Linked DNA regions of Herpetosiphon gulosus. The protein of the gene in region 1 interacts with the protein of each later gene in a pairwise test. Links are inferred from orthologs where the notes say so. Each region holds a gene or a part of one and is shown on either strand. Other genes may lie near its edges. The genes, in order: rlmN and ftsZ.

Region 1 (15,828 bases):
ATCACCAAAACCGCCGAAAGTACCCCAGCTAATTTAAACACATCGAAATTAAGACCTTGGCCAATGGTTTCAAAGCTTGGGCTGGCTAGTTCGGTTGGGAATGCACCTTGCACGCCTGCCTGCGCACTGGTATCTGCGCCAAAGGCATAATGGCTCACCACCCCAATTACGGTCGTGGCCAGAATGCCAATTAACAAAGCTGCCTTGACTTTACCCGCCATCAAAATCAAAGTCAAAAATAAACCAACCACAGTCAGCAAGATTGAGAAGGTGGTGAAATTGCCCAAAGCCATGGGCGTTCCCGCGCCGCGTTGTACAATCCCAGCATTATTTAACCCAATGAACAGAATGAACAAGCCAATCCCGACACTGATCGCCCGTTTTTGCGAAAGCGGAATCGCATGCATCACCGCTTGGCGAAATCCGGTTAGCACCAATAGCGTGATCAAAACGCCTTCGAGTACGATCACGCCCATGGCTGTTTGCCATGGTAGGCCCATGGTCAGAATTAATTGAAAGGCCACGACCGCGTTTAAGCCTAAGCCTGGAGCCAAGGCAAAAGGATAATTGGTAAATAAGCCCATCGCGATACACATCAAGGCCGAAACCAAACATGTGGCGGTGAGGGTTGCGTTGAATGGCGGCCCAGCTTCTGCCAATGGGCCGCTCGATAAAATCGAGGGATTCACAAAAATGATGTAGGCCATCACGAAAAAGGTGGTTACACCCGCCAGAATTTCAGTCCGAAGGTTGGTTCCACGTTCGGCAAAGCGAAAATAGCCTGCCAAACCAGCGTCAAGCCGCGAATTGCTGCGTGCCACAGGTCAACTCCTTTGAATCAAGCCAACAATGCACGCCCGGCAAATGCTGGCCATGCCCAAGAAAGCTCCATCCAGCAGGCTGCCGTAGGCTTCAAGATGGGGAAATATTGTTAAATTAGGCGTGGCGCTATTATACGATATGGAGTGGGGATCGGGGATCGGTTGTCGGGGGTCGGTAATAAAATCAGAAGTCAAAAGGCAAAAATCAAAATGGGGATTAGAACAAAGAAAATTAGGATGTGATGGCTATTGGCTTATAGAGTTTAACGCAGAGGCGCAGAGAACCAAAGGATGAAGGATGAATTATGAGGGATTAAATTCCAACAGGATGAGCATGTGAAGTGTGTGGCATAGAGCAATAATCAAACAAATCTGTGGAATCTGTGGCTAAAAACTTTAACCTTTGTGGATCAAAACCCGATCCCTGACAACTGATCCCTGAACCCTCGTTCCTTCGTGTCCTTCGTGGATCAACAACCGATCCCCACAATAAAGAAAGATGGTATCATGGGGCGTAACAAACGAGGAACCCATGAATATTTACGATCTTGATTTGAAGGGCTTGACCGCGCAATTGACCGAATTAGGCCAGCCAGCCTTTCGGGCGCGGCAAATTTATGCCCATTTATATAAAAAATTAGCCAACGATTTTGCCGCCATGACCGATTTGCCCGCCGCGTTGCGGGAGCAATTGGCAGCAAATTTACAACTTGGTAGCCTTGAGTTGGTGCGCGAACAAACTACTGACGATGGCTTAACCCGCAAGGTGCTTTGGCGCTGCCCAGGCAATGCAGTGATTGAAACCGTGCTGATGATCTACCCGCCGGATCGGGCGACGATTTGTGTTTCGACCCAAGCTGGTTGTGCCATGGGCTGCGTCTTTTGTGCAACTGGCAAATTAGGCTTGTTGCGCAATATCTCCAGTGGCGAGATTATGGAGCAGGTGCTCTATTTCGAGCGCTATCTGCGCAATGAAGGCTCTGCGATTGCCAAACGCCATGGCGGACCAGTGCCCGACCATATCACTAACTTGGTGTTTATGGGCATGGGCGAACCATTTGCCAATTACGAGCGTTGGTGGGCGGCGGTTGAACGGCTCAACGATAAGCAGGGCTTTAATCTTGGCGCTCGCAACATGACCGTTTCGACGGTGGGCTTGGTCAAAGGCATTCGCCAATTGGCCGATGAAGCCTTGCAGGTCAATTTGGCGGTTTCGTTGCACGCCCCCAACGATCAATTGCGTAGCGAACTTATGCCGGTCAATGATCGCTTTGATATTAGCGATTTGATGGAGGCAGTGCGTTATTACACCGATAAAACCCATCGGCGAGTTTCATTTGAATATGTGCTGCTTGATGATAAAAATGATACACCTGAACTAGCGGCCCAACTTGCCAGTTTGGTTAATGGCATGCTCTGCCATGTCAATTTGATCCCGTGGAATCCTGTGCCTGGAACGCCTTTGACGCGTTCGCATCGTGAGCGGGTCACGGCTTTTCAACGAGTTGTGCAAGCAGCAGGCATTTCGTGCACCGTGCGAGTGGAGCGCGGGGTTGAAATCGCTGCCGCCTGTGGCCAACTTGCCGCGATTCCATCGCCAACCAGCCCGATAAACCTGTATTAAAATCAGAATTCAGAAGGCAAAAATCAAAATAGTTAATCGATAAGCCGCTGTATTTCTGTATTTCAGAACAATTGGAATTAACTGTATCAAGGTATGTAGGTGAACTGGAACGGGCTGGATCAAGGAACTTTTGCCCTTTGCCTTTTGCCTTTTGCCTTTCTAGGGGACTTTTTTGTGCTTGAGACTTACCGTGTTTTGATTAGTGCTGCGCCCGAAATGCTTGAGGCAGCGATAGATGAAATTCGTTTTGGCGAGTATGGGGTGGCTGCGCAGCGGCTTTCGCCAGAAGTAGCCATGGTTGAGCTTGAACAGCCATTGGCTGAATGGCAAGCAGCCCTGAACAAACGCCCAGCGATCTTTGTGCGCCATATCGCGCCAGTTCACCGCGAATTGATGCTCGATGGTACACCGGATGATCTTGAACGCCTCACCCAAGTGGCCTTGAATCTTGCGCCACATTTGCCCGCCCGTAAACCGTTTGCGGTGCAAACTCGCTTGCTCGATGAACATGTCAAATTGACGCGCTTTGAAATTAACCAAGCTTTGGCCGAAGCAGTGTCGCAAGTCAGCGGGCTACCGTTGGATGTGCGCAATCCGCAGGGCGTGCTCTCGGTGGCCTTAAGTATGGATCGGGCTTATTTGGGCGTTTCGACGGTAGAATTTAATCGCTCGGCCTGGGCGGGGGGAGCACATCGCTTTGCCCGCGAACAAGGCCAATTAAGCCGCGCTGAATTTAAATTGCTCGAAGCCCAAGCGTTGTTCAATATCGAGTGGCCCGACCATGGCCAAGCCTTGGATTTAGGGGCAGCGCCTGGTGGTTGGACGCGTATTTTGCGGCGAGCAGGCTTACCAGTAGTTGCGATCGACCCAGCCGACTTACACCCCAGCTTGCGCTACGATCAAGGCGTGCGCCACTTACAAATCTTGGCTCAGCGCTTTTTGCCTACCCAAGAGCGTTTTACTGTGATTGTTAATGATATGCGGATCGATGCCCGTGATTCGGCATGGCTGATGGTTGATTCAGCCAATGCCTTGACCAATGATGGTTTAGCAGTGGTGACGCTCAAATTGCCGCATGAACATAGTGCCCAAATTGCCTATCACTCGCTGAGTATTTTGCGCACGGCCTATTGGGTGATTGGCGCACGTCAACTGTTTCACAATCGCTCCGAGGTTACCGCTGTGCTGCGCAAAAAGCACGAAAAACGCCCCAAACCTGAGCAATTACCAAGAGATTAATTACGATCCACGAAGGGCGAGGGGTCAGGATTCAGGGGCTAGGGGGCAGAGTTGAATTACCTAGCCCCTGAATCCTGACCCCTCACATCCCTCTGCGCCTCTGCGTTAAGATACTGAGCCACGAATTGCACGAATTCCACGAATGCTTGTTTTATTAGGACAATAGGGTGCATAGTTCACCATAATAATCCACCAAACAATTATTAGGGGTGTAGGGGATGAAAACCCCTGCGGTCTCCCGCCTTGAGGCGGGACGGAAGGGTGGAGAAAAGCATCTTGATTTAAGCCCATAAACGCCGAGAAGAGGTTTACGAATGCCTGATAATTCTCTTTATGATGCTAGCATGATTCAAATACCATCGAATCTTAACTCAATTCAGTTTCGCCGCGAACATGTGGGAATGTATTATGGTGGCAATGATGGCAAGGCAATTCAGCGCTTATTGGTTGAATATATCGATTTTCTCTTAAACCATCAGCATGCCCAACACATTCAATTAACTATTTTGCCAGAAGCTGGCTTTATTGTGCAAGATTTTGAGGCGACAATTGAATCCAGCGATTGTTGTGGTTTAACTGAAGATCAGGTATTCCACCTGTTTGGCGCTGCCCAACATTGCACGATCGATTTGTACAGGGCTGGTCAGCATTACCAGCTATCGTATAACGCTGAACTCGTAGTGCCACCAGTTCAGCAACTTGGTTCGAGTCAAACCAACTACCGAAGCATCTCTTTTGTTCCCCACCGCGCTATGTTCATAAATCGGACTAGCTCAATCCATCAACTACTAGGTTCGTTGCGCGGCTTGGCAACGCTGTTTCGAGGTTGTCGTATCGACGTTGTTGACACTATACAATCGACAACTAATCAGCTTTTTTACCCCAATGGCTTACGTGATTATCTCGATGAGTTAATTTATCAGGATCTGAGCCCACAGCCATATTTAGAGTTTGAAGGCGCTAATGAGCATGTTCAAATCAAGCTTGGTCTACGATTTAGCTATTTCAGTCGGATCGAGCAATGTTTGCTTCGCTACAGGCATGTGCCGTTTGAGCCGAGCTATCGACGTGGGGTGATCAAGGGTTTGGCCGCAGGATTAACAACCTATGCCCAAGCCCGTGGCCAAATTACTGCCAGCCAAATAATCGATCCACAGCACATTCGCGATTTTGGTTGCTTACTCGTTTTGGATCGGCTGCCAAAAACGCTTCAAGATGCAGGCGGCAGGCCCAGTGATCATTCATCAATTGAAACAACGATTCAACATACTATTCAACAACAACTGCCTGAAAAACTTGCAACATTATCCGATGCTGAAATTCATGCATTGGTTATGTGGTTGGCCTAATGCTGAGTCACGAAGATTTTTAGCCACGAATTGCACGAATTCCACGAATGCTTGTTTTATTAGGACAATAGGGTGCATAGTTCACCCTAATAATCCACCAAACAATTATTAGGGGTGCAGGGGATGAAAACCCCTGCGTCTCCCGCCTTGAGGCGGGACGGAAGGGTGGTGAATCAATGCTTGAAACACTTAAAATCTTCTAATGGTTACCTAAACCACATAAAAACCATCTGAATCTATGCACCCTAGTAGCCATCCTCGGAATCAACTGTTCCATCTCAGGATAAAATACCCAAGTTTGAAACAAATAATCGATTACTGGAGAAATTCAATGCACGACCCTTGGGGTGATACATTTACCGCTGAAGAACAGGCGATTCTTGCGCCGTTTGTCACCAACCTCGATCAGCCCATTTTTGGCTTGCGCAACTTACCTGAGGTGGTCAAAGGTGCGCTGTTTTCACGTTATAGCCGCAGCGACAAAAGCTTGCGCCGCATGTTGCTCGATGAATTTATTCAAGCGCCAGAGGCTGGTTTTCAGGCGATTGTTGGTCATGCCGCTGCTAACGGCAACGAGCAACTGGTAGCAACCAAACAGGCCGAGGCTTTTTACGAACGGGTATTGTTGGGTTATGGCGATGACTCGGTGGCCGAGTTGGGTGGGGCTCACGTTGCCTGCGAAGGCGTGAGCAACATCGTCGCCAAAGCGATTGAAGATAGCCGCTTGGGCCTCGATCCACTCGAAAAATCGACCCGCTATGTGCCATTCGATCGCCAAGTGGCGGGCAAATATCGCTATCATCGGGTGGCCGAAATTATGCAATCGCCCCATGCAGCCCATTATGAACAAACACTTGATCAGTTGTTCGATACCTATCGAAATTTGATCGAGCCTGTACAACGTTGGGTGCAAAGCGCCACACCGCGCGATGCCAAAACCAGCGAACGTGCCTATGCCAGTGCCACTCGTGCTAAAGCCCTTGATTTGCTGCGTGGTTTGCTGCCAATGGCAACCTTGACCAATGTTGGTTTATTTGGCAATGGTCGCGCTTTTGAATATTTGCTAACTAAATTAGCCAGTTCCGAGCATAGTGAAGTACGCAACGTTGGCGTTAATTTGCAACATGAGCTTGATCAGCTGATTCCTTCGTTTGTGAAACGGGCTAAAACCGAACGCGGCGCAGCCTATAGCCAGTATCTCGCGACAATGCGCCAAGCAGGAGCTGCCTTCCAGCCCGAAATTGCTGCTAGCAACGATCTACAAGCGGTAACCTTGGTTGAATATGATCCTGATGCTGAGGCCAAAGTGGTGGCGGCGATTCTTTATCCGCACAGCGACCAACCGTTGGAAACTCTGCAAGGCTGGGCACGAAATTTGCCAACTGAGCAGCGCAGCGCAATTATTCGGGCCTATGTGGGCGAACGTGGCTCGCGTTTCCATCGTCCAGGTCGCGCCTTCGAGGAAACCTACTATACCTTTGATTTCTTGGCCGATATCGGCGCTTATCGTGATTTGCAACGCCATCGGATTTTGACCCAAGAACGCCAGCGTTATAGCGTGGTGCATGGTTACACGCTTGCGCCTGAACTTGAGGCCGCCGGAGTTGCCGCTGCTTATTGCGCGGCCCTTGATCAAGCGGCAGCAGCAGTTCAAACGATCGAAGCTGATTTTCCGGCAGCCGCTCAATATTTGGTGCCGTTTGCCTACCGCATTCGTTGGCGCTTTCGCTTGAATTTGCGCGAAGCCTACCATTTGATCGAGCTACGCGCTGCGCCACAGGGCCATCCGAGTTATCGGGCAATCGCTCAACAAATGTATTTGGCCTTGCGAAAAATCCATCCAAGTTTGATTGAAGGCATGCAATTTGTCGATTTGGGTGAGCATGCCTTAGAACGTTTGGCTGCTGAACAACGCTTTGACCAAAAATTGGCCGAGCGTCAACAATAGGAACGAACTATGTGGCGGCGTGAATTTGATGATTTGCTTAATGGAATAGCTGGTGCGTTTTTGTTTGGCATTCCGTTGCTCTACACCATGGAAGTGTGGGATATTGGCAGCGATCTCACGCCGCTGCATATGCTGTTGTACCTTGGCTTAACCTATATTGCCTTGGTGGCGCTGAATCGCGCTACCGGTTTTCGGCGCAATTCCGACGAAACGTGGAGTCGTTCGTTGGCAGATAGCATCGAAGCCTTAGCACTGGGTGCGGTGGTCGCTTGCTTCAGTTTAATCATTTTGCGGCGGGTTACCTTTGATTTGGCCTATGATGTGATTCTGGGCAAAATTGTTTTGGAAACTATGCCCTGTGCGATTGGCGTTGGGATGGCCAATGGTTTGTTGCGCCGTGAGGATAACGATGAGCAGGAATCTGAGCAGCGTAGCTTTTGGCATGCGACCTTGGTTGATGCAGGTGGTACGATGCTTGGGGCAACCGTGGTTGGGCTTTCGATTGCTCCAACCGATGAGGTTGGCGTGATTGCCGCATCGTTGCCGCCATGGTGGTTATGGCTGATTATCGCAGCCTCATTGCTGATCTCGTATGTGATTGTGTTTCAGGCCGAGTTTGGTGATCATCAGCAGCGCAGGCGTGAACGCGGCTTATTTCAATCGCCGCTCAGTGAAACGATTGCCTCATACATTATCTCGCTGTTGTTTGCCTTAGTGACGCTGCGGGTTTTTAATCAGCTTGGGGCTGGTACATCGCTGCATCAAGTTATCGATTACACAATTGTTTTAGGCTTACCTGCTACGGTTGGCGGGGCAGCAGGGAGATTAGCCATATGAGTCGTGCAACCCACAGCACTGCCGAATGGATTTCGCTGGTTATCTCGATTGGGCTATTAAGTTGTTTGGTTGGCTTGATTGGCTGGCTTTGGGCGACCGAAGGTGATCAGCCTGCTCAATTTAGGCTTGAAATGGGCGAAGTGCGCCAAATCGAGCAACAATTTTATCTCGATGTAACCGTGCACAACGATGGTGATCGGGCGGCGGCGGCGGTCGAAATAATTGGCGCAGTCGATGAGCAAACAAGCAATGTCACGCTGGATTTGCTACCAGGCCATGCTGAGCAAACCGTTACCTTGATTTTCAACCGTGATCCCCAGCTAGCAAAAATTGCCGTTGTGGGCTATAGCGAGCCGTAATTATTTACATCCCTTAATGATAGAATCTGGCCTTAATTCGCGACAATAATACATTTCGCCTACCTCAAACCCTGCCCATGGAACTAAAAATTGGCTAGAATTGTCAATCTGTAAATTCGGGTCGGTTAATGCAATATCAAAACCTTGAGCACTTGGGGCAAATATTTCAAGGTAGTTAATGGCTAATGCAGGTGACATTTGCGGAAGTTGTGGGCGTTGCTGATTTGATGGTACAAAACTGACAGCAAATCCTTGTTCTAAATAGACGATATACCATGGATAATAGCTCAATTTTGTAGTTTCATCGTAAGCATGATTGAGCAGGATATGACTAGGTTGTCCATAGCGTGCTATAATTTTCTCCAAAGCTATTTCTTTTTCAAAATTAATAATAATCCGATTAATAAGATTGACTTTAATATCAATAAATTTTTGCGGTTTGGTATAATAGACTCCTGCATTAACTATTTCAGGCCAATCCTTCCAATTCCAAGATAATGCTCCTAAGCCTTGTTCATTGGTTGCTTGGACAATCTTCTGTGCAAATGACCAATCTTTGGTAATTATTTCCAATTCATTTGCATTGGTTCTGCCTGGCGTAATACCCTGCCAACAAGGCAATTCACAAGTGTTCTGACCCAAAATTGAATTTGTTGGAGTCCATTGCTCAGGCAATATTATTGGGTTTGAGGTTTCATTACTGCTACAAGCAGCTAATAAAATTATCAACAACCAGACTATTGCTAAGTTTCGATACCTCATAGCTTCTCCTCATAAGTAGTAGTATTCATAATAGCAAATTTAGTACATAGTGGGTATTGAACTTCTGCGGTTGTTTCAGCTTTTTATCAGCAGCAAAGCGAGGCAACCATGGTACACTACGCAACGTTGAGATGAACAATGGATTGTACAAGGGATAAACTGCAATGCACAAACGCTTGCTCCCTCTGGTGCTGGCGCTGGTGCTCGTCGTCACACCGTTTTTGCTAGCCAACCCCGCTACTCCCGCCGCTGCTGCCGAGATTCCATGGGGTGATAAAACAACGCCATTTGGCATGGTCGTGTCGCTGGGCAATCGCGTGCGCTCCGATGAAATGCCGACGATGATTCGCTTGATGCGTGAAGCTGGTGTTCAGTGGAACCGCGAAGAAATCTGGTGGGATCAGGTTCAGTTTGAGCCTAATGGTCCCTTTCGTTGGGATGGCGATAGTTCGCGTTTCTATAATTATGATCGGGCAATTCAGTTGCAAGCTGAGGCTGGCATCAACATTTTAGGCTTGCTCGATTATAATCCTGCTTGGTTCAAAGGCCGTAACCCGCACCCCGAAGAATGGCTCAGCGATTGGGGCGATTATGTGTATGCCACCGTTGCTCGCTATGGCCGCGATCGTGGGCAGATCAAATATTGGGAAGTTTGGAACGAGCCAAATTTAGTGCCATCGGGCTATGAGAGCGGCCTCTACAACGTTGACGATTTTGTGCGGGTACTGCAAACTGCTAGTGCCGCAATTCGGGCGGCTGATCCTGAGGCCAAAATTGTGCTAGGTGGTGTGGCCGATATTTGGAGCGAAATTCCCGAATTTGCCTATGATACTCCCGATTATCTCCAGCGTTTGTATGCACTCGATGCTTGGCCGATGTTTGATATTTTGGGCTTGCACCCTTATCGTCCTGATGCGCCCGAAGTGCCTGTGCTGCGCCGTGATCGCAGCCAAACCTACCGCGAACAGGCTGCCGAAATCGATGCGCTGCTCGCCCAATTTGGCAACAAGCCGATTTGGTATACCGAAGTTGGTTGGTCTACCGAAAGCGATGGGATTGTGAGCGAAGACGAGCAGGCGGCTTGGCTCCAACGCTTCTATCTGCTGGCCATGACCCATCCTGGGGTTGAAAAAATCTTCTGGTATGATTTTCGCAACGATACTGGCGACAACAGTAACTACACGCGTCCAATCAACGATCCATCTGAAAATCAATTTCATTTTGGCTTGTTGCGGCGTACCTATCCGTTAAATTTTGATGATCAGCGGATTCGTAAGCCGAGTTATAGTGCCTACTACCACCTGACCCACAATTTGGGTGGGCTGAGTTGGCAAGCTAATTATGCTTTGCCTTATGATGGTGGGCTTGGCTGGCAACATTGGACCAACGGCGATCGCTCGGTGGATATTTTGTGGTGGATACACGAAGCTCAATCGCCGCCCTACCTTGAAATTCACTGCGATTGTAGCCATGTGCAAGTTCGGGCTTACGATGGAAGCTTGTTGCGCGTGATCAACACCGAAACTGGCAATGTCAAAATCCAGCCTGATCAGCGGGGTATGCCAATTTGGGTTGAGTATGGTGGTTATAGCCGCACTGGCCGCACCTTTGATGAAACTCCACACTCGATTATTGGCGGTTTTCGTACTTACTGGGAGCAAAATGGCGGCTTGGCTCGCTTTGGTTTGCCCTTGACCGATGAATTGACCGAACCAGGCGCTGGCCGAATTCCAACGATTGTGCAATATTTTGAGCGCAACCGCTTCGAGTTATTTCCTAATAATCGACCTGAATTTCGGGTCCAACTTAGCCTGCTCGGTGTACGTTCGCTCGAACGCAATGGCGTAGATTGGCGCGGCCTGCCACCAGCCCAAAATCCGCCTGCCGAATGTAGCTATTTCGTCGAAACTGGCCATAGTTTGTGCTATCCCTTCAAGCAATATTGGGAACAAAACGGCGGGATTGCGATCTATGGATTTCCGTTGAGCGAGGCCTTTTGGGAATATGACCCAGTGCAGAACAAAGGCTTTTTGGTGCAATATTTCGAGCGCAATCGCTTCGAGCACCATCCTGAATTAGCTGGAACTGACTACGAAATTCAGCTTGGCCTGCTTGGCCGCCAACTGTACCAAAGTTGGGCGCAGTATCCCTAAGAACATAGAGCATAGAGCATAGAAGCTGAATACGAGGATACCAGAATCACGAAGGATATGAGGCATGTGGCTATGGGCTTTTGATTTCTTTCTCAAGAATTTCCATAGCCTATGGCCTTTGTGCTCGCTCCGTTAAATTCCTAACCCCATCCGTAGACCGATCTCCGAACCTCGATTATGCTCTATGTTCAATGCGCTATATTTTTAGTTGAAGGAATACTATGACAATTCACTACAAGCGCGATTTGGATGGTATTGATTGGGCGCAATTAAAAGCTGAGCTGGCTGGCGATGATTTTGATAATGGCCGCACGCCTGAGCAATATCAACGTTCATTTGCTGCAAGTTATAGTGTTTGCTTTGCACTTGACGGCCAGCGGATTATCGGCAAAGCCCGTGCTTTATCCGATGGCGTGTGCAATGGCTATATTGTCGATGTTTGGACGCATAGCGATTATCGTCGCCAAGGTATTGCTAGCCATTTGGTTAAGCAAATTCTAGCTGATTTGCAAGGCCAACACGTCTGTTTATTTACCGACGATATGCAAACGTTCTATCTGCAACTTGGCTTTGCCGAAGAAACCACAGGTATGTCGCAAGTGATCGGCCAATGGCTTCAGAACGCATAAAGCTGTGGCGCAATCGGAAAGACTGCGCCACGCCTTTGAGTTATGGCCGAATATCCTTGAGTAAACGTAGGCCTTGGGCATCGCTGACCCAAAGCTCCATGCCATGTTGCTGATCAGGCAAGCTAAAAAAGCTGCGTTGAGAATTACTAGCCGTATCTGATGGATAGAAGGTAAAACTAGATTGACTCAAGACCGAGCCTTGATAGTGCATCGCTTGATAATCGCTGGTGCTGCGGTACACCCGCACCCGATTGCTGAGCAATTCCCAGCCAATCAAGCCTTGACCAGTATCGGCAATTATTAGGTCGAGCGGGCTGAATTGGCTCAAGCTGGCATCTGCATTTAGTATCCACCAACCAGCCTGTTCAGTGCCTTGGTAGAGTTGGAGATAGAATGTATTATTGGCGCTTAGCAGGCGATAGGGACTCTTGCCAGCTAAATCAATTGCTTGGGCTTTTTGACCATTGGTGCGCCAGAGACTTGTACCAACACCTTGGCTCATCACCGTATAAAATACCTCGCCATTAACCTGAGTGAGTTGCGAGGCTGGGATTGGATTACGAATGCTGCCAGTAATCCAAGGGTAATTAGCCAGATTTTGTTGCTCGCCAGTGTGAATATTCAATTTCCAGATGCCAAATGTGCCTTCGTTGCTGGCCGCCACGATCAAATGTTGGGCATCTAGCGGCTCTAACTCAAAGACACTATGGATTTCACCAGCAAAATTGCTGATTTGGCGTGTGCCCGCCGCAGTTCCATCAGTCCACCAAACTTGTGCTCCGGCCTGAGCGTTTCTCGCTAAGAAGGCCATTCCACCTGCCATAGGTGTATATTCTGCCCAAAAATAGCTATAGCCAGTTTCAACATTCGAGTGGCCTGCACCTGGATTAATGTCGCGGAGCAAACGAGTCCCAGCTTCGGTGCCATCGCTATACCATGGCTCCATGCCGCTCAGCCCATCGTTGGCGAAAAAGAGCACGCCATCACCTAAAGCAACCAAGTTGGTCATATATGGATTGTAATCAGCTTGAATTGACTTAACGATTCGGGTATTGTTTGCGCTGCCATCGCTAAACCATAATTCATAGGCTGTCGTGTTGAATTGCACGAAAAAAACACCATGCTTTGCTGCTGCTAGTTGATGTGGCCAATTTGATTCAGCGCCAACTTCCAGATCTTTGACTAAGCGCGTGCCAGCCTCGGTGCCGTCGCTTGTCCACAACTCACGACCATGCACGCCATCGTCGGCGGTGAAAAAGAGCTGATCGCCAACCAAGGTTAATTCGAATGGCTCGCCACTTGCGCTATAGGGCAATTGGTGTAATTCTTTGCCGACTAAGCCTAATAACACTTTAAATTGATCGGGCTGGTTGGGATGCCACTCGAAACGGGCACGCTCAAAATGTTGGGTGAGCACGCTATCGCCATTGGCATTGGTTTCCATGGCTGGCTCGGTCAGCGGGTAGCCAAAAAGTTGCAACGAACGGCCAAAGCTATCAAGTTTGGGGTCGTTGAGGCCATGATTTTGCCAATAGCTCATAAAACCAAGGCCATTGGCTTGATTGCAGACGTTGTGCCCAGTCGTTTCGAACCATAAGCAGCCTGATTTTGCGCCTGCCTCACGTGGCAACATTGGACTATCGATATTGCGATAGCGCAATAGATCATCGCCCAACCGTCCTAGCAGCACATCGTAAGGAGCGGCAAACTCTGGGTGCAACTCAAAGCGAGCACGCTCAAATTGCTGGGTTAAAAAGGCTTTTTGGCTATCCTGATTATAGACATCTTGGGCGCTGCTCAGCGGATAGCCAAACACTTGCAAGCCGCCATTTTGCTGCCAATATTCGGCGAAGCGGCCTTCGATACAAAAGCCCGTTTGCTCGAAACATTGTTGTTCAGCGGCACTGCTGGCTTGAGGTAAGCCCAAACTTGCAACCATCAGCACGAATAAAATCCAGCGTTTCATCATTATTCCTCCACATTCTGATAGCTTGAGTATAGTGAGCCAGCTGGCGAATCACGATGAAACCTGGCTGGTAAACGACTTTGAATCTACTTATAAGCTGAACTCAAACTGAAAAGTTGCTGAGTATAAAACAACTCCACCTGTTGGTACAAGTGGAGTGTTGAAGTTTATTGGGCGAAGCATTTATGGGTGAATATCTTTGACCATCCGCAGGGTGCTGCCATCGTTATACCATAGCTCCGTGCCATACTGAAAACTAGGGATGGCGAAAAATCGATCATTGGCCGTATCAGGGAAGGATGTCTGCTTGCCCATCACTGAGCTACGATAGCGTAGTGCTTGATTTGGCCCATTACTGCTATAGAACCGTAATCCTCCAGCGATCGATTCCCAGCCCAGTAAGCCATTGTTCGAGGCCTGAATACGCAGCGGCAATGGCGTTAGTTGAGTCAACCCTTTACTTGAATCGAAATACCACCAGCCAGCCTGAATTCCGTGCGAACTTATCAGCTTCACATACAATTGATCGTTTGCAGCTAAGAGGTTTTCGGCTTTGTAGCCTTGTAAATTGGGTTGAATTGTTTGGCTTGCTTGACCATTCGTTTGCCATAAGGTGATTGTGCCATTTTGGGTTTTGCTAAGGTAATAAACCATGCCACCGGCTTGGGTTAGTTGTACGACTGGCGCTGGGTTGCGGGTTGTGGCAATTATCAGATAGCTGGCTAATAATTGTTGTTCGCCTGTAGCCAGCGTAATATTCCAAACGCCCATCGTTGTATTTTGATAGGATGTAGCAATCAGATGTTGCTCATCTAATGCTTCTAACTCAAGCATGCCCCCCGATTTATCCAAACGACTGACTTGGCGAGTATTGGCAATGCTGCCATCTGTCCACCAGATTTGGTTGCCAATTTGGATGTTTTGGGCAAAAAAGGCCATACCTCCCGCGATGGGGGCATAGTCAACCCAATAAGATCCATAATTGTTGTAAACTGCTGAATCTGCAAGGCCTGGGTTGATGTCACTCAGCAAATATGTACCAGTTTCAGTACCGTTGCTATACCATGGTTCTATGCCATGAACTGCATCATTCACCCAAAAGATACTCCCATTGCCCAATGTTTTGAGATTGTTGATCTTAGCGTTTGGGCCAAAGCTTTTGATTAAGCGCGTACCAGCCTCAGTGCCATCACTGAACCATAATTGATAATCCTTATCTTGCTTGTTGACGGCAAAAATAACGCCCTGATTGACAGCGGCTAATTCATAAATTCCACTCCATTCAGCGCCAACTTTCAGATCTTTGACCAAGCTAGTGCCAGCTTCAGTGCCATCGCTTTTCCATAATTCGCGGCCATGAACGCCATCATCGGCAGTAAAAAAGAGCGTGTTATTGACGAGGGTTAGTTCAGATAGGCTTGAGCTTTCGCCATAGACTAATTGTTGCGATTCTTTGCCGACTAAGCCAAGCAGCACTTTGAACTGATCGGACTGATTAGGATGCCATTCGAAACGAGCACGCTCAAAATGTTGGGTAAGCACGCTATCGCCATTGGCATTGGTTTCTATGGCTGGCTCAGTCAGCGGGTACCCAAATAATTGTAATGAACGGCCAAAAGCATCAAGTTTGGGGTCGTTCAAGCCATGATTTTGCCAATAGCTCATAAAACCAAGGCCATTAGCTTGATTACAGACATTGTGTCCAGTCGTTTCAAACCACAAACAGCCTGCTTTTGCACCTGCCTCACGTGGCAGCATGGCACTATCAATATTACGGTAGCGCAGCAGATCATCACCCAAACGCCCAAGCAACATGTCGTAGGGCGCGGCAAATTCAGGGTGCAACTCAAAGCGAGCACGCTCAAATTGTTGAGTCAGGAAATGCATCTGGCTATCCTGATTGTAGACAATTTCAATTGTGCTCAACGGATAACCGAAGACTTCCAAGCCACCATTTTGCCGCCAATACTCTAAAAAACGCCCGTCAGTACAAAAGCCTGTTTGCTCAAAACACTGTTGTTCGGCAGCGCTGCTTGCCTGAGGGAGCACCAAACTTACAACGATCAGAAATAATAGCATCCAACGTTTCATTGCCAGATCTCCTAGATAGATTCGACTACAGAGGGGAGTATAGCGATCGC
Region 2 (15,857 bases), on another replicon or contig:
ATGGCTCGGCCAGCACCAACTACAATATTGCCCTGACCAATGCCCAGCAATTGGGCGATACGGTTGGAATTGCCTTGGCTAGCGAGCGTTTGGGCGATTTGGCCTACGAATGGAATGATCGCCACGATGCGGCCAAGCATTGGCATACAGCCTTTTTATTGCGCCAAGGTCTTGGCCATTACGATGAACAAAAACGCTTGCGTGAACGCTTGCGAACTATAGGAATGCAGGTTTAAGCATGATCGATCTTCGCGAACATGAGCTACTCGCGCCCTACACAGCTTGGCGCATTGGTGGCCCAGCGCGGTATTTTGTAAACGTTACCAGCCCTGAGCAACAGGTTGAGGCGGTGCAATGGGCTGAACTTCAGCAAGTGCCAATTTTTATGTTAGGCGGCGGCTCGAATTTATTGATGAGCGATGCAGGCTGGAATGGCTTGGTGATTCGCAATCGCGCGACTGGCTTTGAAGTGCATGACCATGGTGATCAGCTGACGATTCATGTGCAGGCTGGTGCACCAACCGCTGGCACAGTGCGGCGTTTGGCGGCTCAAGGCATTGCTGGCCTTGAATGGGCCGAAGGTTTGCCCGGCACAATCGGCGGGGCAATCTATGGTAATGCTGGCTGTTATGGTGGCGAAACTGCCAAACACCTGCAATCGGCGCGTTTATTGTTGCCCGATAACCAGATTGTCGAGTGGTCGGCGGCTGATTTTCAATTCGACTATCGCACGAGCCAACTCAAACGACTGGCAGGCAATCGCCCAACCACGCGCATTCCGTATGTGCTCGATGCAGTTGTGAGTGCTTGGCGCGATGATCCTGGGCGGATCGCTAGCAAAATGGCCGAGATTGCCGAAGGTCGTAAGCAACGCACGCCAGCTGGCTCATCGTGTGGCTCGGTGTTTAAAAACCCAACTAACACCACTGCTGGACGTTTGATCGATGCTGCTGGCTTGAAAGGTTTTCGCATGGGCGCGGCCCAAATTGCCGAAAAACATGCCAACTATATCTTGAATCTGGGCGGGGCGACGGCCAGCGATATTTTGCGGGTGGCCGAATATGCCCAAACCGAAGTGCTCAAACAATTTGGCATCGAACTCGAATTAGAAGTTCGCGTGATCACCAGTGAGGATCAATCGTTATGACAAAACGGCGGGTTGGAATTGTTTTTGGCGGGAAATCGGGCGAGCACGAAGTATCGTTGAAATCGGCGCGGGCCGTGATGAATGCGCTTGATCCTGAAAAATATACCGTGATTCCGATTGGCATTACCCGTAATGGTCAATGGCTGAGCGGCGGCGACCCATTGTTGGCCTTGGAGCAACAGGCCGACCAAAAGATGCTTGGCCGTGCGCCGCAAGCTGGGGTCGTCAGCGAAACCGCGATTGTGCAAAGTGCTGGTAGTTTGCCCGAACAAACCAATGTTGCCGCCTTGGATGTGATTATTCCAGTCTTGCATGGCCCATTTGGCGAGGATGGCACGATTCAAGGAGTGTTTGAATTCGCCAATCTGCCCTATGTTGGCTGTGGAGTTTTGGCGGCTTCAGTCGGCATGGATAAGGGCTTGATGAAATCGGCTTTTGCTGCCGCAGAGTTGCCCCAAGTGCCATGGCAGCTGGTTTTGCGCCGCGATTGGCAACAACAGCCTGAAGCAATTTACGAGCGGCTTGAAGCTCATTTGCACTATCCAATGTTCGTTAAGCCCGCCAATTTAGGTAGCAGCGTCGGCATTAGCAAAGTCAGCAATCGAGCTGAATTGGCGGCTGGCATGGCCGAGGCTGCTGGCTACGATCGGCGAATTGTGGTTGAACAAGGCATCAATGCCCGTGAAATTGAAGTTGCAATTTTGGGTAATGATGATCCTGAGCCTTCAGTGCCAGGTGAAGTGCTGCCTGCCAACGATTTTTACGATTATGCCGATAAATATCTCGAAGGCCAGACCCAATTTGCAATTCCGGCGGAGCTTGATGCTGCGACCAGCCAACAACTGCGTGAGATGGCAGTTACCGCCTTCAAAGCGATTGACGGGGCAGGCTTGGCGCGGGTCGATTTCTTTGTCGAGCGCGAAACTGGCGCGATCTATATCAACGAAATTAATACCTTCCCTGGCTTTACGGCGATGAGCCAATATCCCAAATTGTGGGAAGCCACTGGCCTTGGCTATAGCGAATTACTTGATCGGCTGATCGATCTGGCGATTGAACGTTATCATGAGCGAGGCCGATGAGTAATCCACGTCGCTCAAGCCGCTTGATTAGCCGCAAACCGCGCGGGCGTGCACCGCTGGGCGTGCGTAGCACCACGCCAATGGTGCGCCCAACGCTGCGAACCATTCTGCGCAACATGCTCTTGAATGGCAAATTAGCGGCGTTAGGCTTGCTGTTGGTCGGTATTGGCAGTTTGATTGTAGTCTTTCGTTCACCGGCTTTTGTGGTTGGCGAATTGGAGATCGAGGGCAATCGCTCGGTCGATGCCGCCACGATCAGCCAATTAGCCAACCTGCAAGGTATCTCGATTTGGGATATTGATCCGGCGGAAGTGGCTGCGCGAATTAGCCAAAACCCCTATGTTGCCACAGCGAGCGTGCAGTTGCGGATTCCCGCCCGCGTATTGGTGCGAGTGCAAGAGCGACAGGCAGCAGTGGTTTGGAATATGGGTGGTACAAATTACGAAGTGACTGCTGGGGGCGAAGTGTTAGGCTTGGCCACATCAATCACTACCGCAACCCTAGTGATTTACGATACCCGCACAATTCCGATTTCGGCGGGGAGCTATATCGACACCGATGCGCTGAATTTGGCGCAAACGCTGTATTTACGCATTCCCAAAGAGCTTGGTTGGCAACCGACGCGCTACGAATGGGACCCATACTATGGGGTTTCGGTTTACAATGATACTAATCAAGCGGTGTTTGGACGGTTGGCTGAACAGCAGGTGAGCCTTGATTTGAAACTTGCAACGTTGCAACAAGTTCAAGCAAGCAATACTGTATGGACATTTATCGATTTACGACCGGAAAAACCCTACTATCGACCGCAGGCGACTCCAACGCCAACGGCAGGGTCGCAATAAGGAGCACATGCGTGGAGCAGCGACAAGCTATGTGGATTCCGCTGGCGGGGCTGGGAGTCGGGGTAGCGATTGGACTTGTTTCCGGTCTGACAATCCCCTCGCAATTTGCCCGTTACACAGCGGTAGCAGTTTTATCGGCGCTTGATTCGATTGTTGGGGCAACGCGAGCAACAATCGAAAAACGCTATCGGAATCGGATCTTTATTTCAGGATTAATTGGCAACACTGTGTTGGCGGTTGTGCTGGCGTTTCTGGGCGAGCGACTAGGCATTGACCTCTATTTGGCGGCAGTGGTGGCCTTTGGTGTCCGTTTGTTTGAAAATGCCAGTCGTATTCGACAACACCTAGTTGGCTAGGCGCAGGTTGACAAAACAAGGCTGTGGTACGGTTGATGGATGCACTTTTTCGCAATGTCGCGCTCTCATCATTCATTATTTCGAGCAACCCGACATTGAGCATTGTTCCAGCCTTGAAGATGCAGCTTCTTCTGCGACCTAGTGTAGGTTGTTGACGCAATGCAGCGTGGTTGCAAAGCGATCTGCTATCTCGTATAATCGCCAGCAACCCTGCTTGACAGGCAACATTTTAGCCTAACACAAGGGGTTTTCCATGAATCGCACCATTGTCGGTATTGATGTCGGTACAACCAAAATATGTACTTTGGTTGCTGAAGTTCACGATACAGGCAAAGTGAATATTTTAGGGGTTGGCCTTACGCCTTCCAAAGGTCTCGACCGTGGGGTCGTGGTGAATATCGACGAGGCGGTTAGCGCGATTGCGACTTCGGTTGAAAAGGCCGAGCGGCTTTCGGGCTATCGCATTGGCACTGCCTTTGTCGGGATTGCAGGCCGCCATATTTCCTCAGTTAATAGTCGTGGGGTGGTCGCCATCTCACGACCTGATCATGAAATTTCGCGCACAGACGTTGCCCGCGCTGTCGAAGCCGCTCAAGCGATTGCTATCCCAACCCAACGCGAAGTGATCCATGTGATTCCACGGGCCTATATCGTTGATGGCCATGAGGGCATTCGCGATCCAGTGGGTATGGCAGGCTATCGGCTTGAAGTTGAAACCCATATTGTCACTGGCGAAGTGATGGCGATTCAAAATTTAATCAAGAGTGTTGAACGAGCTGGGGTCGGCATTGACGACCTGGTGCTGCAACCCTTGGCTTCGGGCGAGGCGGTGCTGAGCGAAGAAGATAAAAGCCGTGGGGTTGTGCTCGTTGATATTGGTGGCGGCACAACCGACATTGCGATTTTTATTGGTGGTGGGATTTGGCACACCGTGGTGTTGCCGATTGGCGGAGCACATTTTACCAACGATTTGGTTTATGTGCTGCATACACCACATAACACCGCCGAATATCTCAAATTGCGCTATGGCAAAGTAACCGATATCGACAGCCATGACCCTGATGATGATCTGATCGATACTGATGGCTTCTCGCCCGGCGAACATCAACAAGTCTCGCGGGTTGAATTGAATGAAATTCTGCAAGCGCGAGCCGAACAACTGATCGACATGATTGGCAATGAAATCCGTCGTTCTGGCTATGAAGGCCTGTTGCCTGCGGGGATTGTCCTGACAGGTGGCTCGGCTCAATTGCCTGGCTTAGATGAGATGGCACGCCAACTTTTAGGGATGCCAGTGCGCATTGGTATTCCAACGAATTTGACTGGATTAGCTGAAGCAATAGATGCACCACCCTATGCCACGGCTGTGGGGCTTGTCCGTTGGGGCTTGCGTCATGGAATGGGCAGCGTTGGCGGCCATGCTGCGAGCCAACCAGCAACGACCAACTGGAAACAAACCTACGACCGCTTCAAAATGTGGTTACGGGAATTTTTACCGTAAACAAGCATCGTGGCTACAGTCGATCTACGCCATTGCTGGGCTTTGGTGCTGATCTGGAGGCAAACTTAACATGGATTTCAATAGCAACTTAATTGAAAATTTCGCCCAAATCAAGGTGATTGGGGTTGGTGGCGGCGGCTCGAATGCGGTTGATCGCATGGTCGAATCGGGCCTGCAAGGGGTCGAATTTATCACTGTCAACACCGATGCTCAAGCCTTGATCCACTCACCAGCCACGATTCGCGTGCGGATTGGCGATAAACTGACGCGTGGACTTGGCTCAGGCGGTAATCCCGTGATTGGACAAAAAGCCGCCGAAGAAACCCACGATGAGCTGCACGATGTGTTGCGTGGCTCGGATATGGTTTTCATCACTGCTGGCATGGGTGGTGGCACAGGCACAGGTGCTTCGCCCGTGATTGCCTCGATTGCCCAAGAAATTGGTGCCTTGACGGTTGGTGTGGTAACCCGCCCCTTCTTGTTTGAAGGTAACCATCGCCGCAAAGTTGCCGAATCGGGGATTGACCAACTCAAACCAAGCGTTGATGCCTTGATCGTTGTTCCTAACGATCGTTTGCTGCAAATCGCTTCTAAAAACACCAAAATGAACGAAGCCTTTCGCATGGCTGATGATGTGTTGCGCCAAGGTATTCAAGGGATCTCCGATTTGATTACCAGCCGTGGTTTGATTAACCTCGACTTTGCCGACGTAAAAACGATTATGTCGCAACAGGGCACGGCTTTGATGGCAATTGGCCATGGGATTGGCGATAATCGCATGATCGATGCTGCGAATATGGCAATTTCATCACCATTGCTTGAAATCTCGATCGATGGTGCGAAAGGCGTGCTGTTCAACGTCACTGGTGGCGAAGATTTGGGCTTGTTGGAAGTCAACGAAGCTGCTGAGATTATTTCCAAGGCGGCTGATCCTGATGCCAACATCATCTTCGGGGCACGCATTGACCCTAATTTGCCAGCTGATGAAGTTAAAATCACGATTATTGCCACGGGTTTTGATCAAGCGCGGCCCCAAGGCAACAATCGCTCACGTTCATATCCATCGGCGCAAAGCCAACCGACGAGCCAACCAACCAGCTACCAACAACCAACTCAGCAACCAGTGCGGCCAGCACCCCAACCGCAACAACCACAACGGCCCACACCTCCAACCTCCTTTGGTAGCAACGACGATTTAGATATTCCGCCATTCTTGCGCAACCGCGAACGCCGCAAGTAAGGTTTTTGGCTCGCTCCGAGGGAGTGGTACTACCCCCTTGGGGCGAGCAAATTGCCCAAATTGAGCGTGAATATTTTTAGATAGTTAGCTAGGTCGTTGGGCAAACTGCCCAAAGATTAGGCAAAAAGTACTACAAATTTTGACACCAGCTTTTTAATGGTTATAATGATGCTCTGAATACAGATTGCATCTGTGCTACTTATACTATCCCCAAAAACCACATTGGAAGGAGGTGGTCGCGTCACCAACGAGACACCCTGTTGGCCCTATATCCCTCTGATATAGGAATGTTCGATTTAGAAATCGTCCTTTCAATTGTTTGATTTAGGAGGCAAGAATGCTTCGATCAAAGCGCCAATTGATGAGCTTTGCGCTCATGTTGGTCCTTGTTGTTCCGATCCTTGCTGCTTGTGGTGGCGAAACAACCCCAACCACAGCCCCAGCAACGACTGCCCCAGCAACTGCAACTACAGATACTTCATCAGCAGCAACCGCTGAACCAACGACTGCTGAAGCAACCGCCGAACCAACCGTTGCTGAAGCAACCGCCGAACCACAAACTGGTACCGCTCCTGATATGGATAAAACCATCATCATCGGTATGACCCAATCGCCAGACACCTTGTTCGGCATTGAATCACAATCAAGCGCCACGACTCAAGTGTTGTCAGCGATTCAACCAGCTTGTTTCACCACCTTGAGCTACGAATATCAACCAGTTTGTTTCACCAAATTGCCAAGCTTCGAAGATGGCGATGCAGTGACCCAAACCATCTCAGTTGATAGCAGCTATGCTGGTAACATCGTGATCGACGATGAGTTGATCACCGATACCGCTAGCTTGACCGAAGCTGTTGAATTGGAACAAGTTGTTGTAACTTGGACCTTGATTGATGGTATGACTTGGGAAGATGGCACCGCCATCACCGCTGCCGACTTCGTGTTTGCTGCTGAATTGTACCAAGATCCAGGCATCAAGAACGCTAGCCGCTTCGTGCTTGACCGCACCGAAAAATACGAAGCCAAAGACGACAAAACCTTGGTATGGTACGCTGCACCTGGTTATACCGATGCAACCTACTTCTTGAACACCTTTGGGCCTGAACCAAAGCACGTTTTGGAAAGCCAAGACCCAGCAACCATTGGTGGTAGCGACTACGCTAGCAAGCCATTGGCTTACGGCCCATACAAAATTGCCGAAAACACCCCACAAGAAAGCACCAAGTTGGTTGCAAACGAAACCTACTGGAAAAAAGGTTTCCCTCTCGTTGGTAATGTTACCTTCAAGTATCTGACCAGCGAAGATCAAGTCTTGCAACAATTGGAAAGTGGCGAAATCGACGTAGTTGGTTCAATTGGTTTGACCTTGGCTAACGCTCCTAAGCTCGACGAACTCGAAGCTGCTGGCGTGCTCAAGGGCCAATATGTTCCAGCAACCGTGTGGGAACACATGGACTTCGGTGTCGAGCGCAACGACGGTCAACCATCAGTATTCGCTGATGTCAAGTTGCGCCAAGCTGTGGCTTACGCTGTCAACCGCAAGCAAATCATCGATAACGTCTTGTTCGGCAAGACCGTTGTGATGAACACCTTCTTGCCAGCCGACCACTGGGCTTATCCACCAAACGGCGAAGGCTTGGAAGCTTACGAATACGATGTTGAAAAAGCTAAGGCTCTCTTGGCCGAAGCTGGTTGGACTGCTGGCGCTGATGGTATTCTTGAAAAAGATGGTACCAAGCTCACGGTTCAATTCTTCACCACCGAAAACAACCAAACCCGTGCTTCAGTCGCCCAGTTGATCCAAGAAGACTTGAAAGCTGTCGGTATCGATGTTCAATTGAACTTCGTGCCAGCAACCGATGTCTTGTTCAAGAACGGCGAAGAAGGTATCTTGTCAGGCCGCCGCTTCGACTTAGGCTTGTACGCTTGGGTCAGTGGCCCAGAGCCTTCGACCGCTCTGTACCTCTGTGAGCAAGTACCAACCGCTGAAAACAGCTACGGTGGCCAAAACAACACCGGCTGGTGTAACGAAGCTTACGACAAGCCAGCGTTGGCCTCGCAATCAGAAACCGACCGCGCCAAGCGGATTCCTTTGGTCATCGAAGCTCAAAAGGTCTTCAATGCCGAATTGCCAACCTTCCCATTGTACCAACGCGTCAATGTTGGTGCTTACAACGTCAAGGTTAGCGGCTTGGACTTGAACCCAACCAGCCAAGTTGACTTCTGGAACATCGAAACCTGGGATGTTACTGAGTAATCGGTAAGCTCCCCACTACGGAGCTGCGTGCTTGCACGTGGCTCCGTAGTTGTTCCCTCTCTTTTCCTACAACCTTTCGCGAGCACCATGCAGTTAAATCAAGACAATGTTGTCACTCAGGATGTCGTAACCACCAGACAGTGATTGTCATGCTTGTGTGGTTTTTTTGTAATGCGAGATAAATGGTACAATAGGCCAGTTTTCCAGCTTTAAAATTGATTGCTCTTTTTTTGAACGTAATTGACTAAAGTAGAGTGTAATAGTTAACAACCGTTTATCTTGGTATTAACCATTTCAAGCATGTGTAGAGGTACCGCATGACCGTATATCTCATTCGGCGCTTGTTTCAAGCGATGCTCGTTCTCCTGTTCTCATCAGCAGTGATCTACTCGCTGTTTGCGTTGGCTCCTGGTGGTCCACTTGATGAGTTGCGCCAAAACACAGATCCCAAAAGCCGTCCGAGTGAAGAGGATATCAAACGCCAAGCAAAATTGCTTGGGGCTGATAAGCCTTGGTACTTGTGGTATCCAACTTGGTTAGCTGGCGATACCTGGATGGATAAAATTGGCCTTGAAGAATATAAAGGCGATCGCAAAGGGATTTTGCGCTGGGATTGGGGCACATCGTGGAAGTTCCAACGCAATACGCCAGTCTTGGACATTATTGGCGATAAACTCCCCGATACGCTTTGGCTGATGATTTCCTCAACCTTGATTTCGTTGGTGTTGGGGATTCCGTTGGGGGTCTTCTCGGCAGTTCGCCAATATTCATTCTTTGATTATGTGCTGACCACATTTAGCTTTATTGGCTTATCGCTGCCAGCCTTCTGGTTTGGTTTGTTGATTATTGCGGTATCGCTGTGGTTCAAGCGTAATGGCTGGTTCTACTTCCCTGCTGGCGATATTTTGGCCTTGCGCAACTACGAGGTACCAATCCTCGGTACAGTTGTGGCTGGCTCGTTCCTTGATCGCGTGATGCACCTTGTTATGCCAGTTACCGTGCTTTCAATGCTCAATTTGGCCAACTGGAGCCGCTTTATGCGGGCTAGTATGCTCGAAGTGTTGAGCCAAGATTATGTGCGAACGGCGCGAGCCAAAGGGGTTAAAGAACGGGTTGTGATCTACAAGCATGCTTTCCGCAATGCCTTGATTCCCTTGATCACGATTATCGTTTTTGCGATTCCTGGGGTTTTCGGTGGCGCATTGTTTACCGAAACAGTCTTTAATTATAAAGCGCTGGGCTTTACCTTTATTAGCGCTTTGAACCTCAAAGATTACCCTTTGGCAATGGCTTTCTTGCTGATCTCATCGATTTTGTTGGTCTTTGCCACCTTGCTTGCTGATATTCTGTATACGATTGTTGACCCACGAATCCGACTTGAGTAGCTGCGGCTGACGGTTTGCGATTGGTCTTATCAACACTGTGAAAGGAAAATCCATGGCTGTTTCAACAACTCAAGTCGAGGCTCGCGAGGCAAAAAAAGAAGAATATGAGCGCCCATGGCTTGAGATTCTTAAGCGCTTTACGCGCCACCGCTTTGCAGTTGGAAGTGTCGTCGTTTTATTTTTGATGATTTCAGCAGTGATCATTGGTCCTTTCTTGATGCCATTCGGTGAAACCGATAGCGCGATTGTTAAGAAAAACCAACCACCAGGCACTGCCTATAATCTTGAGAAGAATCTTTATTATAATGGGATTGGCGGCGAAATTCGCACTCCAAAAGGTGAGCAACTAACCTTTTGGTTGGGAACCGATTATAATGGCCGCGATTTGCTGACCCGTTTGCTGTATGCTGGGCGGGTTTCGCTGTATATCGCCGTTGCCGTAACCCTCCTCAGCGAATTGATTGGGATTGTCGTTGGCGTGATGAGCGGCTACTTTGGCGGGGTGGTCGATGCCTTTGCAATGCGCTTTGTAGACTTCCTCAATACCTTGCCATTGCTGCCAATTCTCTTAATTATCTCGACTATTTTGAAGCCCACAATCAATGTGTTGATTATGATTCTGGTCTTCTTTAGTTGGACTGGCGGCGCACGCTTGATGCGCGGCCAAATTTTGAGCTTACGCGAACAAGAATATGTTTCGGCTTCGCGTGCTTTAGGTGCTTCTAACTTGCGGATTATGTTCCGCCACCTTGTGCCAAATGCCTTAGCCCCCAACATTGTTAATGCATCATTGGCCTTGAGCGGTGTGATGATCACCGAAGCTGCCCTAAGCTTCTTGGGCTTCGGGGTGCAATTACCCGCAGCATCTTGGGGTAATATGCTCAAAGATGTTAATACAACCGTCTTGGAAAAATATACGTGGCAAGCCTTCTTCCCGGGGCTGGCAATCTTTATTTGTTCATTGTGCTTCAATTTCATTGGCGATGGCTTGCGCGACGCTCTTGACCCACGCGCCAAACGCTAACCTGTAATTCTTGCTAGATAGGGGCATGCTTGTGGCTCAATCCGATGTTTTGTTGAAACTCAAGGGTGTCAAAACCTACTTTTTCACCGATGAAGGCACTGTCCATGCCGTCGATGGCCTCGATTTTCAGGTGCGTCGTGGCGAAACCTTGGGCATCGTCGGGGAATCGGGGTGTGGCAAAAGCGTAACGTCCATGTCGATCTTACGTTTGTTGGGCAAAACTGGTAAAGTCATCGAAGGTGAGATCATGTTCGATGGCGAGAATTTGCTCGACCTGAGTGAAGAAGAAATGCGCAAAATCCGTGGCAATCGGATTTCAATGATTTTCCAACAGCCAACGACCTGTCTGAATCCTGTTTTCCGGATCGGCGAACAGATTATCGAGGCCTTGCAAATTCACCAAGGGCTTTCGGGCGAGGAAGGCAATAAACGCACGATTGAGCTACTTACTCTAGTTGGTTTGCCCGACCCCGTGCGTCGGATGCGTTCGTTTCCCCACGAAATTTCTGGCGGTCAGGCCCAACGGGTGATGATCGCCATGGCCTTGGCATGTAACCCCGAATTGTTGATTGCCGATGAGCCAACTACTGCACTTGACGTAACGATTCAAGCCCAAATCTTGGATCTCATGCGCGAGTTGCGCGAAAAGGTTAATACTGCAATTATTTTGATTACCCACGATTTAGGGGTGGTGGCCGAAATGGCCGAAAATGTGATGGTGATGTATGCAGGTAAGGCGGTTGAATATGCGCCTGTCCATGCCTTGTTTGAAGCACCTAAACACCCCTATACCCAAGGCTTGATCGCTTCAACTCCGGTTTTGGGCAATGTGCGCGATGAATTAGAAACAATCCCTGGTCAAGTTCCGAGCTTGTTGAACCCGCCAGCAGGTTGTCGTTTTGCTTCACGCTGTGCCCATCGCATGGATCAATGTACTCAAGAAGAACCCCCGTTGATCAAGCTCGAAGGTGATCGACTGGTACGTTGCTGGTTGTACTAGAAGAGGTTTGACATGACTGTTTCCAACAGTACCAGTGAGAATTTGCTTGAGGTACGTAATCTCAAGAAATATTTTCCAATTAAGGGTGGTTTGTTGCGCCGCACGGTCGCCCAAGTTAAGGCGCTCGATGGCGTAAGTTTCAGCATCAAAAAGGGTGAAACGCTCGGCTTGGTCGGCGAATCAGGCTGTGGCAAAACTACTACTGGCCGCACGGTCTTGCGCTTGATTCCACCCTCGGCTGGCGAAGTGGTGTTTGAGGGCCAAGATGTGCTCAAAGCAAGCTCTGGCCGCATGCGAACGTTGCGCCGCGATATGCAGATTGTGTTTCAAGACCCCTATGCCTCACTCAACCCACGGATTCCAGTGGGCCAAAGTATTGCCGAAGGGTTGAAAATTCATAATATTGGTACGCCCAAAGAGCGGCTTGACCAAGTTGCCCAAGTGTTGGAGCGCGTAGGCCTTAATTCAGGCCACATGCGCCGCTTCCCCCACGAGTTCTCTGGTGGCCAACGCCAACGGATCGGGATTGCCCGCGCTTTGGTGATGCAGCCTAAATTGATCGTTTGTGATGAACCTGTTTCAGCGTTGGACGTGTCGATCCAAGCTCAGGTGCTCAACTTGTTGAACGATTTGCAAAAAGATTTGGGCCTAACGTATTTGTTTATTGCCCACAACTTGAGCGTCGTTGAACACATCAGCGATCGGGTAGGTGTGATGTATTTAGGGCGGATGGTCGAGCTTTCAACCCGCGATCAACTCTTCCGCAAACCAATGCACCCCTATACCAAAGCTTTGATGTCGGCGATTCCCTTGCCCGATCCAACCATCAAGCGCGACCGGATTATCTTGGAAGGCGATGTGCCCAGCCCAGTTAATCCGCCAAGTGGCTGCCGCTTCCACCCACGCTGCTGGCTGGCCCAAGATATTTGTAAACACGATGACCCAGCTTTTGAGGAAAAAGAGCCAGGCCACTTTGTCGCTTGTCACTTTGCTCAAGGTTAAGCACATTGTTGGGCAATAACACCAGAACCGAGGCGGCTTTGCTACCTCGGTTCGTTGTTTAACTAGCTAAAGATCTGATGAGAAACCCCGTGATCCCTGAAATATGGCCTACAAATATTCGACAAAAGTGGCGGGCTGCGCTACACTGCCTGTTGCTTAAAAGTGATCGAACGTTGCGGTTTGAATAAATTAGAGCGTCAACGATCAGCAAGGTGTTGATTGCTTGCTCGATGGTTGACCTTGGATTGATGCTCATGAAATTGCGTTTTAGCCTTGCGCTGTTGCTTTGTTTTAGCTTGATTGGTTGTAGTGTTGAAGGTGGCGCTCCAGTTGGTCAGCCAACTGTCCAAGTGCAAACTCCCTTGCCAACTACCAACCCTGCCACTTCCAATCTTTGGACGTTGGGCTTAACTGAGGAGCCGGTTGATCTGTATCCCTACAGTTATGCCTTTCGTGGCGCAGCCCCATTGATTGAATTGCTTTACCCTGCGCCTTTGACTGTGGTTGCTGAGGCTTATACCACAACTGGCGTTTTGGAGCGTGTGCCATCATTCGAAAATGGTGATGTGCAATATATTACAACCACGGTTAATCTTGATGCGAATGGCGTAATTACCACCACGCAAACTGAAACCATTACCAGCGTGCGCCAGTTGACCGTAACCTATCGCTGGAATAAAAATCTGCAATGGGAAGATGGTCAGCCATTGACTGCTGCCGATTCAGTTTTTGCTTATAATTTGTTGCGTGGCAGCGCCTCAACTGCCCAATTGGCAACTCAAAGCGACTTAACCGCCGATTATGTGGCGCTTGATCAATATACGACCCGCGCTTATTTGCCGCCCGAACGCGACGACCCAAATTATTTGATCACGGTCTGGACTCCGCTGCCAGCACATTTGTTTGAAGGCCAGCCAAGTGCCAAACAGGTTAGTGATCGGTTAGCCCAGTCGCCAGTTGGCTATGGTGCATATACGCTCAAGGCTTGGACGGCAGGCACGCAGTTGGAATTTGTGCGACGTGAAGGCCAATCGGAACAACTGCCCAGCACAATTATTGCCCGTTTATACCCTGATATTGCCATGATGCGCGACGATGTGCTGAGTGGGCGGGTCGATGTGGCTTGGACTGAAGGCTCGTTGGAGCAGTTAGCGCTTGATCTGAAAACTGATGTGCAATCTAAAACCTTGCAATTGCTCCAAGCACCCAACCCAATTTGGGAACATATCGACATGAATTTGGCGGTTGTAGCTTTGCAAGATATTCGGATGCGCCAAGCGATTGCTCATGGCTTCGACCGTGAGGCGATTAGTACAACCCTGTATGGCACGCCCAAGGCGGTTTTGCATAGTTGGTTGGCGGCTGAATCATGGGCCTTTGATCCAACAACGGTGGTCAGTTATAGCTTTGATCCTGAACTTTCACGCCAATTGCTTGATCAAATGAATTATCTTGATACCAATGGCGATGGTTTGCGCGAACGCCCTGATGGCACGCCCTTCCAATTGACATTAACCACTTCGGCCCAAACCCCGATTCGCCAACGCCTGAGCGAGCAATTTGTCAGCGATATGCAGGCAATTGGGATTGATATCAAGGTTGAAGCCTTATCGACTACTGATTTGTATAGCCAACAAGGGCCATTATTTGGGCGACGCTTTGAGCTGGCCTTGTTTGGCTGGCTGCGCAGCGTTGATCCCGATGGCGCGGTGTTGTGGAGTTGTGCTGCGATTCCTAATCAAATTAATGGCTACTCCGGCGACAATTTTACTGGTTGGTGTATGGATACCGCTGATCGGGCGATTCGTACCGCCACCAGTTCGCTTGATCCAGCGGTGCGTAAAGCTGCTTATAGCGAACAACAGCAAATTTTCACCCGCGAATTACCAGTCTTGCCTGTGATTACGCGCCAAACGACGGTGTTGCTTGCGCCGAACGTGCGGGGTGTGCAACCGCAGCCATTGGCTCCAATTACTTGGAACCTGAGTGCTTGGCAACGCTAGCGGTGCAGATTATGCTTAATTGCGCTGATGATTACTGACGATCAATGTGGATCAAACTGACATTATGGGCTTACTACTTGGAATTCTGCTGTTAAACCTAGTGTGGTGTAGCTACCGCCCCCAAGAACGCCAAATTCTCTGGGGGTGGTTTTTGCGTATCTGGCCACGGGTTCGACCAATATTGGGCTGGTTTTTGATTTTTATCGGCATCTTAGGTGTGATTCTGCCAATTCTTCAAGGGATTATTTTCTTGGTGATTGGCTCGGCCTTGATTGGCCCACGCCATCGGCTGATTCGGCGAACGCGGGTAGCGTATAAGCAGTTTTTGCACCGTTTGGCAGGTTCATCCAATCGATTTTTGGCTTGGCTTGGACGCTTTGGTATAAGTTCGTTGCGCACCATGAACCAGCAAATTCGGCGTTTTATTGAATACCGCACGCGCTATCAGCGTAAGCATCGGCCAATTCGTTTGGCAATTGTGCCGCCGCCGGAGGTGGTTGCAATGCTTGATCACTATCGCCTACGCTATGATCCGAGTTATCGCCATGGCTTGCCGCCGCATATTGTGCTTGTGCCAAGCAGCCATCCCAACGATCGTGATGCTTTTGAGCGAGAAGTGGCAATAACCCTAAGCCAATGGTCGGGCTTTGATCTGACACTTGAGCACTTGCAAATCGCGCCAAACCAACATCGTTTGGTGCTGCTGCCCAGCCAAGGCAAAGGCTTGGTTGAACAACTTCAAGCGAGCTTGCCGCAAACACGCCCAATCCAACGTCAGCCTTGGCCAGCCCTAACGATTGGCAAATTGTTGCAATATAGCAGCTTAGAGAGTGCCCAAACCTGGGTTGCTGAAACATGGCAACCACAACGTTGGCATGTGGCTGAATTGGTATTGTTTGAAGAACGTTTTGGCCGGATGTGGCACGAAGTACGGCGTTTTCGTTTGTGCGCTAGCACGAACCATGCGGAGTGTGTTAAGATACATGCACTTAACGATTATGCCTAAAGCAGCGTT

The links.
Region 2: the proteins of rlmN (region 1) and ftsZ interact in binary tests that used the Escherichia coli proteins (3 or more experiments, as listed by UniProt). The link is inferred for Herpetosiphon gulosus from one-to-one orthologs.

The regions. Positions count from the first base shown.
Region 1 is NZ_BAABRU010000026.1:615-16,442, forward strand. Bases 505-3,399 are described here. They hold rlmN (dual-specificity RNA methyltransferase RlmN), read left to right. Parts: upstream 505-1,353; coding sequence 1,354-2,445; downstream 2,446-3,399. Other genes in these bases: ABEB26_RS23190 (SAM-dependent methyltransferase), read left to right, coding at 2,620-3,399. In the rest of the region: more of ABEB26_RS23190, read left to right, coding at 3,400-3,684; ABEB26_RS23195 (hypothetical protein), read left to right, coding at 4,029-5,033; ABEB26_RS23200 (FAD-dependent thymidylate synthase), read left to right, coding at 5,365-6,981; ABEB26_RS23205 (TIGR02587 family membrane protein), read left to right, coding at 6,991-7,818; ABEB26_RS23210 (hypothetical protein), read left to right, coding at 7,815-8,177; ABEB26_RS23215 (hypothetical protein), read right to left, coding at 8,178-8,939; ABEB26_RS23220 (cellulase family glycosylhydrolase), read left to right, coding at 9,104-11,092; ABEB26_RS23225 (GNAT family N-acetyltransferase), read left to right, coding at 11,314-11,721; ABEB26_RS23230 (ELWxxDGT repeat protein), read right to left, coding at 11,762-13,690; ABEB26_RS23235 (ELWxxDGT repeat protein), read right to left, coding at 13,871-15,778.
Region 2 is NZ_BAABRU010000001.1:365,951-381,807, forward strand. Bases 4,163-7,086 are described here. They hold ftsZ (cell division protein FtsZ), read left to right. Parts: upstream 4,163-5,001; coding sequence 5,002-6,171; downstream 6,172-7,086. Other genes in these bases: ftsA (cell division protein FtsA), read left to right, coding at 4,163-4,931; ABEB26_RS01645 (peptide ABC transporter substrate-binding protein), read left to right, coding at 6,509-7,086. In the rest of the region: ABEB26_RS01610 (tetratricopeptide repeat protein), read left to right, coding at 1-236; murB (UDP-N-acetylmuramate dehydrogenase), read left to right, coding at 239-1,147; ABEB26_RS01620 (D-alanine--D-alanine ligase), read left to right, coding at 1,144-2,229; ABEB26_RS01625 (cell division protein FtsQ/DivIB), read left to right, coding at 2,226-3,074; ABEB26_RS01630 (small basic family protein), read left to right, coding at 3,086-3,430; more of ftsA, read left to right, coding at 3,684-4,162; more of ABEB26_RS01645, read left to right, coding at 7,087-8,428; ABEB26_RS01650 (ABC transporter permease), read left to right, coding at 8,746-9,813; ABEB26_RS01655 (ABC transporter permease), read left to right, coding at 9,866-10,837; ABEB26_RS01660 (ABC transporter ATP-binding protein), read left to right, coding at 10,863-11,837; ABEB26_RS01665 (ABC transporter ATP-binding protein), read left to right, coding at 11,850-12,839; ABEB26_RS01670 (peptide ABC transporter substrate-binding protein), read left to right, coding at 13,094-14,842; ABEB26_RS01675 (2'-5' RNA ligase family protein), read left to right, coding at 14,889-15,848. UniProt on the Escherichia coli protein: Essential cell division protein that forms a contractile ring structure (Z ring) at the future cell division site. The regulation of the ring assembly controls the timing and the location of cell division.